Regions from separate parts of the Kitasatospora sp. MY 5-36 genome, predicted to be linked through region 1. Evidence: riboswitches for the same ligand, from Rfam matches in the RefSeq annotation. Region 1 holds a riboswitch; each other region holds the start of a gene.
What was found. Region 1 has a riboswitch for cobalamin ahead of AE652_RS20295 (CoA-acylating methylmalonate-semialdehyde dehydrogenase). Riboswitches for the same ligand answer to the same signal wherever they lie in the genome.
Positions count from the first base shown of each region.

Region 2: linked by a shared signal. The riboswitch ahead of AE652_RS19725 (prenyltransferase/squalene oxidase repeat-containing protein) and the one ahead of AE652_RS20295 (CoA-acylating methylmalonate-semialdehyde dehydrogenase) in region 1 are both predicted to bind cobalamin.
Region 3: linked by a shared signal. The riboswitch ahead of AE652_RS33320 (5-methyltetrahydropteroyltriglutamate--homocysteine S-methyltransferase) and the one ahead of AE652_RS20295 (CoA-acylating methylmalonate-semialdehyde dehydrogenase) in region 1 are both predicted to bind cobalamin.

Region 1 covers NZ_LFVW01000296.1:3,096-6,937, reverse strand. The annotation lists gene AE652_RS20310 (hypothetical protein) at 1-53, opposite strand, end outside; tRNA gene AE652_RS20305 (tRNA-Cys) at 260-330, shown strand; gene AE652_RS20300 (alcohol dehydrogenase catalytic domain-containing protein) at 448-1,491, shown strand; cobalamin riboswitch at 1,631-1,822, shown strand; gene AE652_RS20295 (CoA-acylating methylmalonate-semialdehyde dehydrogenase) at 2,032-3,531, shown strand; gene AE652_RS20290 (acyl-CoA dehydrogenase family protein) at 3,540-3,842, shown strand, end outside.
Region 2 covers NZ_LFVW01000281.1:10,115-13,956, forward strand. The annotation lists gene AE652_RS19720 (WD40 repeat domain-containing serine/threonine protein kinase) at 1-859, shown strand, start outside; cobalamin riboswitch at 905-981, opposite strand; cobalamin riboswitch at 1,060-1,204, shown strand; gene AE652_RS19725 (prenyltransferase/squalene oxidase repeat-containing protein) at 1,311-3,227, shown strand; partial or broken gene AE652_RS19730 (hypothetical protein) at 3,224-3,842, shown strand, end outside.
Region 3 covers NZ_LFVW01000675.1:183-4,024, forward strand. The annotation lists partial or broken gene AE652_RS33320 (5-methyltetrahydropteroyltriglutamate--homocysteine S-methyltransferase) at 1-1,040, opposite strand, end outside; cobalamin riboswitch at 1,205-1,442, opposite strand; gene AE652_RS33325 (hypothetical protein) at 1,525-1,842, opposite strand; gene AE652_RS33330 (ECF transporter S component) at 1,861-2,745, opposite strand; gene AE652_RS33335 (ABC transporter ATP-binding protein) at 2,742-3,842, opposite strand, start outside.

The sequences.
Region 1 (3,842 bases):
GTTCCGCAGAGCGGCTCCGCGGTATGGGTGAACCGTGATTCCTCAACGGCCATCAGTGAAATCCCATCGGGTCGGAGATATCGGCACAGGCTAGCGCACCCGGTCTTTTACGCGCTGGCTCGTCGGACCCTACCGGCGCCATGTCGAAAGAAATAACACTAGACGCACTAAGAGTCCCATGGGGTGAAACATCGCCGTTCCCGGGGAATTCTGGTCAGGGTCCGTGTTCATGTGCGTGTAATGTTTCCATCGTTGTCGGGGTGGAGTGGCCGAGTGGCTAGGCGGCGGCTTGCAGGGCCGTTCAGATGGGTTCGATTCCTATCTCCACCTTTTTCTTCCGAGTTCTTTCGAGACATTTCGATCCGTCTCGAAAGGCGCGCCCGGAACAGGACGATCGGTGCGGTCACCTGGGGCTCCGGGGCACATCACCCGGCGAAGGGATCGCTCATGACCACCTCCCCCAGCGGCTCGGCCGCCGCGCTGCGCGCCGTCCAGGTCGCGGGGCCGGGTGCGGCCCCCGAGCTGGTCGAGGTCCCCTCGCGGGAGCCCGGCCCGGGAGCCGTGCGGATCACCGTGGAGGCGTGCGGGGTCTGCCACTCCGACCTGCTCATCGCCGGCGGCCTGCTGCCCGGCAGCACCTTCCCGATCACCCCGGGGCACGAGATCGCCGGCCGCGTCGACGCCCTCGGCGAGGGCGTGGAGGGCTGGCGGGTCGGCGACCGGGTCGCGGTCGGCTGGTACGGCGGCAGCTGCGGGCACTGCGACGCGTGCCGGGCGGGCGACGGCCTGCACTGCGCGCGGGCCGAGATCCCGGGCGTCGCCTATCCGGGCGGGTTCGCCGACTCCGTCGTCGTCCCGGCCGTGGCCCTGGCGGCGGTCCCGGACGAGCTCACCGCGGTCGAGGCGGCGCCGCTGGCCTGCGCGGGGGTGACGGTCTTCAACGCCCTGCGCCGCTCCGCCGCACGGCCCGGGGACACCGTCGCCATCCTGGGGATCGGCGGACTCGGCCACCTGGGCGTCCAGTTCGCCGAGAAGATGGGCTTCCGCACCGTCGCCATCGCCCGCGGCCAGGAGAAGGGGCCGCTCGCGCTCCGGCTCGGCGCCGCCCACTACATCGACAGCACCGCGGGCGATGTCGCCGAGGCCCTACGGCAGTTGGGGGGTGCGAAGGTGGTCCTGTCCACCGTCACCAACGCGCCCGCCGTGGTGGCGACGATCGACGGGATCACCCGCCGGGGCGAGCTCGTCATGGTCGGACTCCCGGCGGAGCCGCTGGAGCTGAGCGCCCTGCAGTTGATCCAGGGCGACCGGAAGGTCTACGCGCACTCCTCGGGCATCGCGGTCGACACCCAGGACACGCTGCGCTTCGCGGCGCAGACGGGGGTGAGGGCCTGGGTCGAGGAGGTGCCGCTGGAGCGGACCGCGGCGGCGGTGGAGAAGATGGCGGCCAACCGGGCCCGCTTCCGGATGGTCGTCACCACCGGCCGCTGAGCGGCGGTCATCGGAGCCGGCTCTCGGAGTCGGCCCTCGGAGCCGGTCCCTCGGGGCCGGCTCCCGGCGTGTCCGGGCAGGTGGACGGGGGTGAGCGGCACTCCGGTGGCGCGGCGCGGGCGCGTACCCCTGGACTTACTAGGACGTCCAACTATATGGTCGACGGCAGGTCCGCGGTGTCAGGGAAGCCGGTGTGAGTCCGGCACGGTCCCGCCACTGTGACCGGGGAGTCCGTCCTCGCAGATGACGGCCACTGGCAGCCAGCCGGGAAGGCCTGAGGGCGTGCGGTGATCCGGGAGTCAGGATACCGGCCGCGGGTGGTTCGTGTTTTCCACGAGGATGGAGACGACACACATGACTCCGGGCTGCTCCCGTTCCATCGCGCCCGGCTGTCCCGTGCCGACGGCCGCCGGGGCGCCAGCGTCCTGACGTACCGTCACACCGCCGTACGCCCGTGCCGAGGGGCGCGCCACCGTGCGCCCGCCGACCGGCGGCGGCCTCCATTCCTCCTCTCCCCACCCCTGTCGAGAGTAGGAACCGATGGTCCGAGAACTGACCCACTTCATCGCCGGCAAGCCCACCGCCGGCACCTCCGGCCGCTTCGGCGACGTGTACGACCCCAACACCGGCCGGGTGCAGGCCCGGGTGCCCCTGGCGAGCCGCGCCGAGGTCGAGGCGGTGATCGCCGACGCCGAGCAGGCCCAGCCCGCGTGGGCCGCCTGGAACCCGCAGCGGCGGGCCCGCGTCCTGCTGCGCTTCCTCCAACTCGTCGAGCAGGAGAAGGACGAGCTGGCCCGGCTGCTCTCCGCCGAGCACGGCAAGACCGTGGCCGACGCCCACGGCGACATCCAACGCGGCCTGGAGGTCGTGGAGTTCGCCGCCGGCATCCCGCACCTGCTGAAGGGCGAGTTCAGCGACAACGCCGGGACGGGCATCGACGTGTACTCGATGCGCCAGCCGCTCGGCGTGGTCGCGGGCATCACGCCGTTCAACTTCCCGGCGATGATCCCGCTCTGGAAGGCCGCGCCCGCGCTGGCCTGCGGAAACGCCTTCGTGCTCAAGCCCTCGGAGCGCGACCCCTCGGTGCCGCTGCGGCTGGCCGAGCTGTTCCTGGAGGCCGGGCTGCCGCCGGGCGTGCTCAACGTCGTCAACGGCGACAAGGAGGCCGTGGACACCTTGCTGGAGGACCCGCGCGTCCAGGCGCTCGGCTTCGTCGGCTCCACGCCGGTCGCCCAGTACGTGTACGCCACCGCCGCCGCGCACGGGAAGCGGGCGCAGTGCTTCGGCGGGGCCAAGAACCACCTGATCGTGATGCCGGACGCCGACCTCGACCAGGCGGCGGACGCGCTGATCGGCGCCGGGTACGGCTCGGCCGGGGAGCGCTGCATGGCGATCTCGGTGGCCGTCCCGGTGGGGGAGGCGACGGCGGACGCCCTGGTGGCGAAGCTGGTCGAGCGGATCGGCGCGCTCAAGGTCGGGCGCTCGGACGACCCGGCGGCGGACTTCGGCCCGCTGGTCGGCGCCGACGCGCTGGCGCGGGTGCGCGGCTACCTGGACCTCGGGGTCGAGGAGGGCGCCGAACTCGTCGTCGACGGACGGGACTTCCGGCTGGCGGGGCACGAGGACGGCTACTTCCTCGGCGCCTCGCTGTTCGACCGGGTCACGCCCGGCATGCGGATCTACCGGGAGGAGATCTTCGGGCCGGTGCTCACCGTGGTGCGTGCCGCCGACTACGAGGAGGCGCTGCGGCTGCCCAGCGAGCACGAGTTCGGCAACGGGGTGGCCATCTACACCCGGGACGGCGACACCGCCCGGGACTTCGCCCGGCGGGTGAACACCGGCATGGTCGGGGTCAACGTGCCGATCCCGGTGCCGATCGCCTACCACACCTTCGGCGGCTGGAAGCGCTCCGCGTTCGGCGACCTCAACCAGCACGGGCCGGACTCGATCCGCTTCTACACCCGCACCCGCACCGTCACCTCGCGCTGGCCCTCCGGGGCCAAGGAGGGCGCGAGCTTCACCATCCCGACGATGGGCTGAGGCGCGCCGTGCACACCCATCTGACCGACGACCAGCTCGCCATCGTCGCGACCACCCGGGACTTCGCCCGCGAGCACCTCGCCCCGTACGCCGTCGCGTGGGACCAGGCCAAGCACTTCCCGGTCGACGTCCTGCGCAAGGCCGCCGACCTGGGCCTCGGCGGCGTCTACGTGCGGGAGGAGGCGGGCGGCTCGGAGCTCGGCCGCCAGGACGGCGTGCTCGTCTTCGAGGCGCTGGCGACCGGCTGCCCGTCCATCGCCGGCTACCTGTCGATCCACAACATGGTCGCCTGGATGATCGACCGCTACGGC
Region 2 (3,842 bases), on a different contig from region 1:
CCGCCGGGTCGGGCTGTGGAATCCGACCGACGGCACCCCGCTGCGCGCGCTCGACAAGCCCCGGGTCGGATCGGTCGGCCTGAGCGCCGACGGCCTGCGTGCGGTGGCCGGCGGGGACGCGGTGCTGCAGAGCTGGGAGCTGCCCGGCGGCCGACCGCTCGGCCGGGTCGACGCCCGTGGGCCCGACGGCCGTGCCGAGAGCGGTGAGGAGGGCATGCTCGGGAACTCGGTCCTGTTCACCGCCGATGCCCGGCAGGCCCTGGTGATCGGCCGGGACGGCGCGCTGCGGCTGTGGGACCTGGACAGCGGCCGCTGCGTGCGGGTGCTCACCGGCGACGGCGAGCGGCCGACCACCGCCGCCGCGATGAGCGCGGATGGCACCCGGGCAGCGAGCGTGGCGCTGTTCGGCGAGATCCAGCTGCACGCCCGGCTCGGCGCTCCGCCGCTGGCGCTGAGTCATCCGGCGTGCGGCTGGCTCTCGTTCGACGCAGACGGCCACCGGCTGCTGTCCGGCAGCGCGTACGGCGACCGCTCGCTGCGGCTGTGGGACGCCGGCACCGGGCAATTCCTCCGCGCCTTCGACTTCGAGGTCCTGCCGTGGGACGCCGGTACCGGGCCGGATGAGCTGTCGGTCCTTCACCTCTCCGCCGGCGGCCGGTTCGCCTACACAGGCCACCGGCTCGGCACGGTGCGGATCTGGGACGCCGACACCGGCCGCTGCCTGCGCGAGCTGGAAGGAGGTGGCGGCCAGGTGTGGAGTCTCACCGCCACCGCGGACGACAGCCTGCTGCTCTTCGGCTGTGCGGACGGCTCGGTGCGGGCGTGGGCGCTGGACTGGGAGCTGTCCGCCGGGCAGTGACGATCGGCCGGCCGGGACACCGGCTCAGTTCCGCAGTGGCCGGGCGGGCATTCGGGCTCGGGACGGTACGGTCACCGCCCCACACCGCTGCGCGTCAGCCCCGGGTTCGCACCGGGTTCCCCCGCTCGGCCACCGCGGACGCTACCGCACAGGTCCATCGCCCGACGAGGTGATGTGATCGACCTGACGCCCCGTTGACTCTCCGTCGGTCAGCGTGGTCTGATGAACCGATTTTTTGCCCTCGGCATTCAGGGGAAGCCGGTCCAACTCCGGCGCTGACCCGCAACCGTGGACCCACCTGAGGGTGGGGGAGCCGGAATGCCTGGACCGGGGGTCTGTTCACAGAGCACTTGCGTCGTCGCGGACTACGACGCGGTTTCGACGGCCCCGTGCCCGCGGGCGACCGTCGGCTGCGCCGTCGCCTCGCGTGTCGACCGACCAGGGAGTCGTCGTGAGGGTCAGCAGCAATCGCACACGTCACAGGAACCGGGACCTCGCCTCGCTGGTGGTCGCCGGCACCGTCGCCGTCGCCGCCTGCGGCACGGTCCTGCTCGGGTACCCGGGTACCGCCTCGGCCGACCCGATCGAGCAGTGCACGGCGACGACGGGGGCGATCGTCGCCGTCGACTTCACCCACTGGGGCGGCGGCGTCGTCCGGGGCTGCGACGCCCACCCCACGACGGGCATGAACCTGCTGCACAACGCCGGCTTCACCACGACCGGCACCGAGCACGACGGACCGGCCTTCATCTGCCGGCTCGGGACCGGGACCTTCAACGGCGGCGCCCAGTACCCGACACCGGCCGAGGAGCCGTGCGTCAACACCCCGCAGGCCACCGCGTACTGGTCGTACTGGATTGCCGAACCCGGCCAACAGGCCTGGTCCTACAGCCGGTTCGGGGCCGGCACGCAGAAGCCCAAGCCCGGCGAGGTCGAGGCCTGGGTCTACGGCGGTACGGACGTCGGCGGAACCAGCGGGGCGCCGAACTTCACCCCGGACTCCGTCCGCGCCAGGAACGGCGGCCCCTCGCCCTCCGCCTCCCCGTCGGCGTCGCCCTCGCCCGCGGTGGCCCTGAGCGCGCCCGAGGGGAGGAAACCCGACGCGGCCAGGGGGAGCGCCTACCTCACCGACCCGGCCCGGCTGATCGACGGCCACTACTACGAGGGCTTCCCGGCCTTCGCCGACTTCGGCCTGACCATCGACGGGGCCTACGCCCTCGCCGCGACCGGCACCGACGACGCCGCACTGCGCCGGATCGTCGACTTCCTCGACCAGCAGGGCAAGGACGCGAGCGAGCGCACCGTCAACGACTGGACCGCGATCGGCACCGAGTACGCCGGCGGCGGGTCCATCGGCAAGGAGGCGCTGCTCGCCGAGGCCGTCGGCCGCAACCCGCGGGACTTCGGCGGCCACGACCTGATCGCCGCCCTCGCCGCGCTGGTGTGCGCCAAGGCCGACGCGACCACCGGCTGCGCCGCCCCGGGCAACTACGCCTACGCCACCTCCGTCTTCTCCCAGGCGCTCGCCGTCATGGCCCAGCTCCGGGCCGGGGAGTCCACCAGCGCCGCCCCCGCGATCGCCTACCTGAAGGGCCTCCAGCACCCGGACGGCTCCTGGCCGAGCCTGATCCCCGCCACCGGCGACTCCGACGTGGACAGCACGGCGATGGCCGCCATGGCCCTCGCCCTCGTCCCCGGGGACGAGGCCGCCCAGGCGGTCGACCAGGGGCTCGGCTGGCTCGCCGCGCGGCAGCTGCCCGACGGCGGCTTCCCCGGCGCTTCCGGCGACTCCACCAACTCGGCCGCGCTGGCCGTCCAGGGCATGACGCTGCGCCAGGCCGCCGCCGGTGGACAGATCGCCAAGGCGCTCGACTTCCTCGCCGGGCAGCAGAACGGCGACGGCGGGTTCAACGTCGCGGCGGCCGGGCAGCGGGGTTCGGACGTCCGCGCGTCCACGCAGGTGCTGGGCGGTGCCACCGGCATCTCCTTCGGGACGCTGTCCCGCGACCTCGCGGGCACGCCGACGCCGACTCCCACCGGGACTCCGACCACCACCCCGACGGGAACGCCCACCCCGACGGTCAGTCCCACCGGGACGCCGACCGGCACCCCGGCGGGCTCGCCCACGACGACCGCGCCGATCCCGGCCACCGACACCCCTTCGTCCGGCGGCATCGACACCCCGAAGGGTGACAGTGCCGCCGGGGCAGAGGGCGTGACGGTGCGGACCGGTTCAGGCGGCCTGGCCAGTACCGGAAGCCAGGCACTGGCACTGACGGCGGGAGCCGGCGCGCTGACCGCGCTCGGCGCCGGGGCCGTCCTCGTCGCCCGTCGCCGCACCGCGGCCGCCCCGGGGCGTCACCGGTGAGCCGGGGACTCGGCACGCGCCTCGCCCGGCTGTCCGGGGCGGCGTCGCTGACCCTCGCCCTCGCCTTCGGCGGCGTCGCCGCGGGCACCACCCCGGCCGCCGCGACCCCGTTGCCGATCGAGCAGTGCACCACCACCTCCGGTGCCGTACTCGCCGTGGACTTCGGCAAGTGGGGCGGCCCGCTGCTGCGCTCCTGCGGCACCACGCCCACCACCGGGTTCACCCTGCTCAACCAGGGCGGCTGGAAGACCACCGGCACCGGGCACGACGGACCGGCCTTCATCTGCCGGATCGGCTACAGCGGCTTCCAGGGCGGCAAGCAGTACCCGACGCCGGACCAGGAGAAGTGCGTCCTGACGCCCCCGGCCACCGCGTACTGGTCGTACTGGCACGCCGATCCGGGCCAGAACGAGTGGTCCTACAGCCAGCTCGGCGCGATGCTCTACCAGCCGAAGCCCGGCAGCGTCGACCTGTGGATCTTCGGCGGCACCAACGTCGAGGGCACCGAAGGTCGTCCGACGATCTCGCCGGACAGCGTCCGGGCCCACAACTCCAGCCCGGGCGGGCAGCCGGCCGACCCGGGCCAGGGCACGACGGGTGGTTCCGGCGGAGCGG
Region 3 (3,842 bases), on a different contig from region 1:
TCGAGGGTGGCGTCGATCGGCACGTGCAGCAGGGAGCAGGACGGCGCGACGTCGACGGTGTCGGCGAGGCCCAGCAGGGTCGCCAGGGTCGTGAGGGACTTCTCCAGGTCGTTGATCCAGATGTTGCGCCCGTCGATCACCCCCGCCACCAGCCGCTTGCCGGGCAGGCCGCCGGCGGCGGCGAGGTCCTCCAGGTTGGCCGCGGCCGGGCCGGTGAAGTCCAGTGCCAGACCCTCGATCGGGGCCTTCGCCAGGACCGGCAGGGCCTCGCCGAGCCGGTCGAAGTAGCTCGCGACCAGCAGCTTGGGCCGGTCGGTGAGGGCGCCCAGCTCGCGGTAGGCGCGGGCGGCGGCGTTGAGCTCGGCCGGGGTGCGGTCCTGGACCAGCGCGGGCTCGTCCAACTGCACCCAGTCGGCGCCGGCGGCGCGCAACCCGGCCAGCAGCTCCGCGTAGACGGGCAGCAGCCGGTCCAGCAGGGTGATCGGCTGGAAGTCGGCGGCCACCCCGGGCGCCGGCTTGGCGAGCAGCAGGTAGGTGACCGGCCCGACCAGCACCGGCCGGGCCGCGTGGCCGAGCAGCAGCGCCTCGCGCAGCTCGCCGACGGCCTTGGCCGGGTTCGCCGTGAACACCGTGTCCGGCCCCAGCTCCGGCACCAGGTAGTGGTAGTTGGTGTCGAACCACTTGGTCATCTCCAGCGGGGCGACATCCTGGTTGCCGCGCGCCATGGCGAAGTACCCGTCCAGCGGGTCGGCTTCGACCGCGGCCCGGTGCCGGGGCGGGATCGCGCCGACGGCGACCGTGGTGTCCAGCACGTGGTCGTAGAGCGAGAAGTCACCGGTCGGGACCTCTTCGACGCCGGAGTCGGCGAGCTGCTGCCAGTTCCCCCGGCGCAGGTCGGCGGCGGTGGCCAGCAGCACCTCGGCGGTGACCGAGCCCTTCCAGTAGCCCTCGATGGCCTTCTTGAGCTCCCGGCCCCGGCCCTGGCGGGGGTAGCCGTACGCGGTGGCGACGCTCGCCGCGGCTGCGGACTTCGTGGTCAAGGGACTCTCCTTCGCGAGTCTGTTCTCCTCAGGTACCCGGAGACGGCACGAGGGCGCGAAGGGATGACGTACCCGGCGGCGGCCGTCACGGGAACGTACGGGCCTGGTCCGCCTGGTATGGTCGCCGACCCGCCCACGAGGTCACCGGATAGCCGCGCGCGGGTCGTCCGCGGGCGGGCAGTGGCAGGTCTTCGGACTCGCGGGCGCGTCCGTCCCGTGAAGGGCGGATACCTACTGGCCGTCGCTTCCCAGACCCGTCCCGGGTCCAGTGCGTATGACGGCGGTCGTTCCCACTCACCGCTGCGGGGCAGTCCCGGACTGGCCAGTCGAAAGGCGTCACCGGGTTCCCTCTTGCGACGCCCTGCCTGGCGGACAGGGCGAACCAGCTGCACCGTCAGCTTAGGGGCAAAGCGCCGGGCCTGGCGCGGGAATCTCGGAACCCGTCCGGATGGTGGGACGCCACCATGGCCCGCGGGGCCGGTGGTCAGGTCCGCGTCGGGGTGTCCGGCGTGCGCGGCAGGGCGGCGCGGATGTCCGCGAGCAGTCCGGTCAGGCCGCGTCCCGGGCCCAGTCGGCCGTCCAGTCGCGCGAGCTGGTCGGCCGGGATGCCCGCCAGTATCCGTTCGGCTTCGACCAGCAGCCGCCGTCCCCGCTGGAGGTCGGACCTCATCCTGGCGACCTGCGCCTGCGCTCCGCCCAGCTGGCGGCGGGCGGATTCCAGTGCGGCGTGCTGTTCCGGGGTCAGGACGACGACGTCGACCCCGTCCAGCGTCATCGTCCGGTGCTTCGCGGGCTTGGGCACGATGGTCGGCCTTTCGGTTCAGGGGTGCGCCGGGCCGGTGGGCCGCGCGGCGGTCGGCGGCCCCGCCGTGGTGTCCGGGCCGAGCCGGGTGTCCGGGCCGGATGGGGCGTCCGGGCCGGGCGGGGCCTCGAAGCGCACCGTGGGCTCGAAGTTGGCGCGGCGGGCCGCGCGGCGGAAGACGGTGAGGACGGCCGGCCCGACGACGAGCACGGCGGTGAAGGTGGTGACGGCGCGGCCGGTGTCCCAGCCGAGCGAGGTGGCCAGGTCGAACAGCAGGTAGCGGTGCCACTGCTCGGTGAAGGGCAGGCCCGGCAGGTAGGCGATCGAGCTGTTCGGGTCGGTGGAGAACGGCCAGAAGGAGAGGTTCAGCAGGAAGCCGAAGAGGTAGCCGGAGAACGCCCCGTACCCGGCCAGCAGCGGCACCTCCCAGCGCCGTCCGGCCCCCGGCAGCAGTCCGGCGAGCATGCCGACGAAGGCGCAGCCGAACATCTGGTACGGCATCCAGGGGCCGACGCCGCCGGTGAGCAGCGCGGAGGCGAACAGCGAGGTGCAGCCGAGGGTGAAGCCGAAGCCGGGGCCGAAGACCCGGCCGGCCAGCACCAGGATGAAGAAGACCGTCTCCACTCCGGCGGTGCCGGCGCCGAGCGGGCGGAGTCCGGCGTTGACGGCGGACAGGACGCCGAGCATGGCGAGGGCCTTGGCGTCGATGCCGCCCGCGGAGATCTCCGCGACGACGACGGCGAGCACCAGGACCAGCAGGGCGCCGAAGATCAGCGGCGGCGCGTAGTTGGAGCCGAACCGCCCGGGCGCGACGACGAACGGCCAGGTGAAGGCCACCAGCCCGATGAAGGCGGCCAGGGCGACGACGACGCGGGCCCGGCCGGGGATCCGGACGGCGGTCACCGGGCGGCCTCCACCGCTTCCACGGCCGGCGCGACCTGACGCACCGTCAGATAGCCGAGCGGGGCGAGGATCTTGGCGGTCTGCGGGGCGAAGGTGGGCGAGGCGACGATGACCTCGGCGGTGGGCCCGTCGGCGACGATCTCGCCCTCGGCCATCACCACGACGCGGTCGGCGGCGGAGGCGACGAACTCGACGTCGTGGGTGGAGACGACGACCGTACGGCCTTCGGCGGCGAGGGCGTCCACGATGCCGGTGAGCGCCTCCTTCGCCTGGTAGTCGAGCCCCCGGGTGGGTTCGTCCAGCAGCACGACCCTTGGTGCGGCGGCGAGTTGGATCGCCAGGACGAGGGCCAGCTTCTGCCCCTCGGAGAGGTCCCGGGGGTGGGTGCCGTCCGGGATCCCGGGGGCCAGGCGGTCGAGGACCTGCCGTGCGGTCGGCCCGCCGGCGCCGTCGGCTTCGAGGTCGCTCTGGGCGAGTTCCTGGGCGACCGTCTCCAGGTACAGCAGGTCGGTGGGGGTCTGCGGGACGAGCCCGACCAGCTGCCGGGCCCGGGCCGCGGGCAGCCGCTTGGGGTCCGCGGCCGGGCCGCCCCCGGCGCCGGTGACCTTCACGCTGCCGCCCTGGCGGGGCCCGGAGCCCTGGAGGGCCCACAGGAGCGAGGACTTGCCGGAGCCGTTGCGGCCCATCAGCGCCGTGACCTCGCCCGCCCGCAGCTCCAGCCGGACGTCCCGGACGGCGGCCACCGGCCCGTACCGGACGACCACCCCCGTCGCCTCCAGCACCGGCTCCCCCGCCACCGCTGCCCGGCGCGGCGGGGGAACCGGCAGGTCCGTGAGCCGCTCCCGCAGCGGCGCGGCGGCCCGGCGGGCGTCCCGGACGGACAGCGGCAGCGGCCGCCAGCCGGCCAGTCGGCCGAGGTCGACGACGGGCGGCGCGATCGCGGTGTCCCGGAAGACCTCGGCCGGGGGGCCGTGCACGACCGTCCCGTCGCCGGGCAGGTAGGCGACCCGGTCGGCGTACTGGACGACCCGCTCCAGGCGGTGCTCGGCCAACAGGACGGTCACGCCGAGGTCGTGGACCAGCCGGGTGATCGCGGC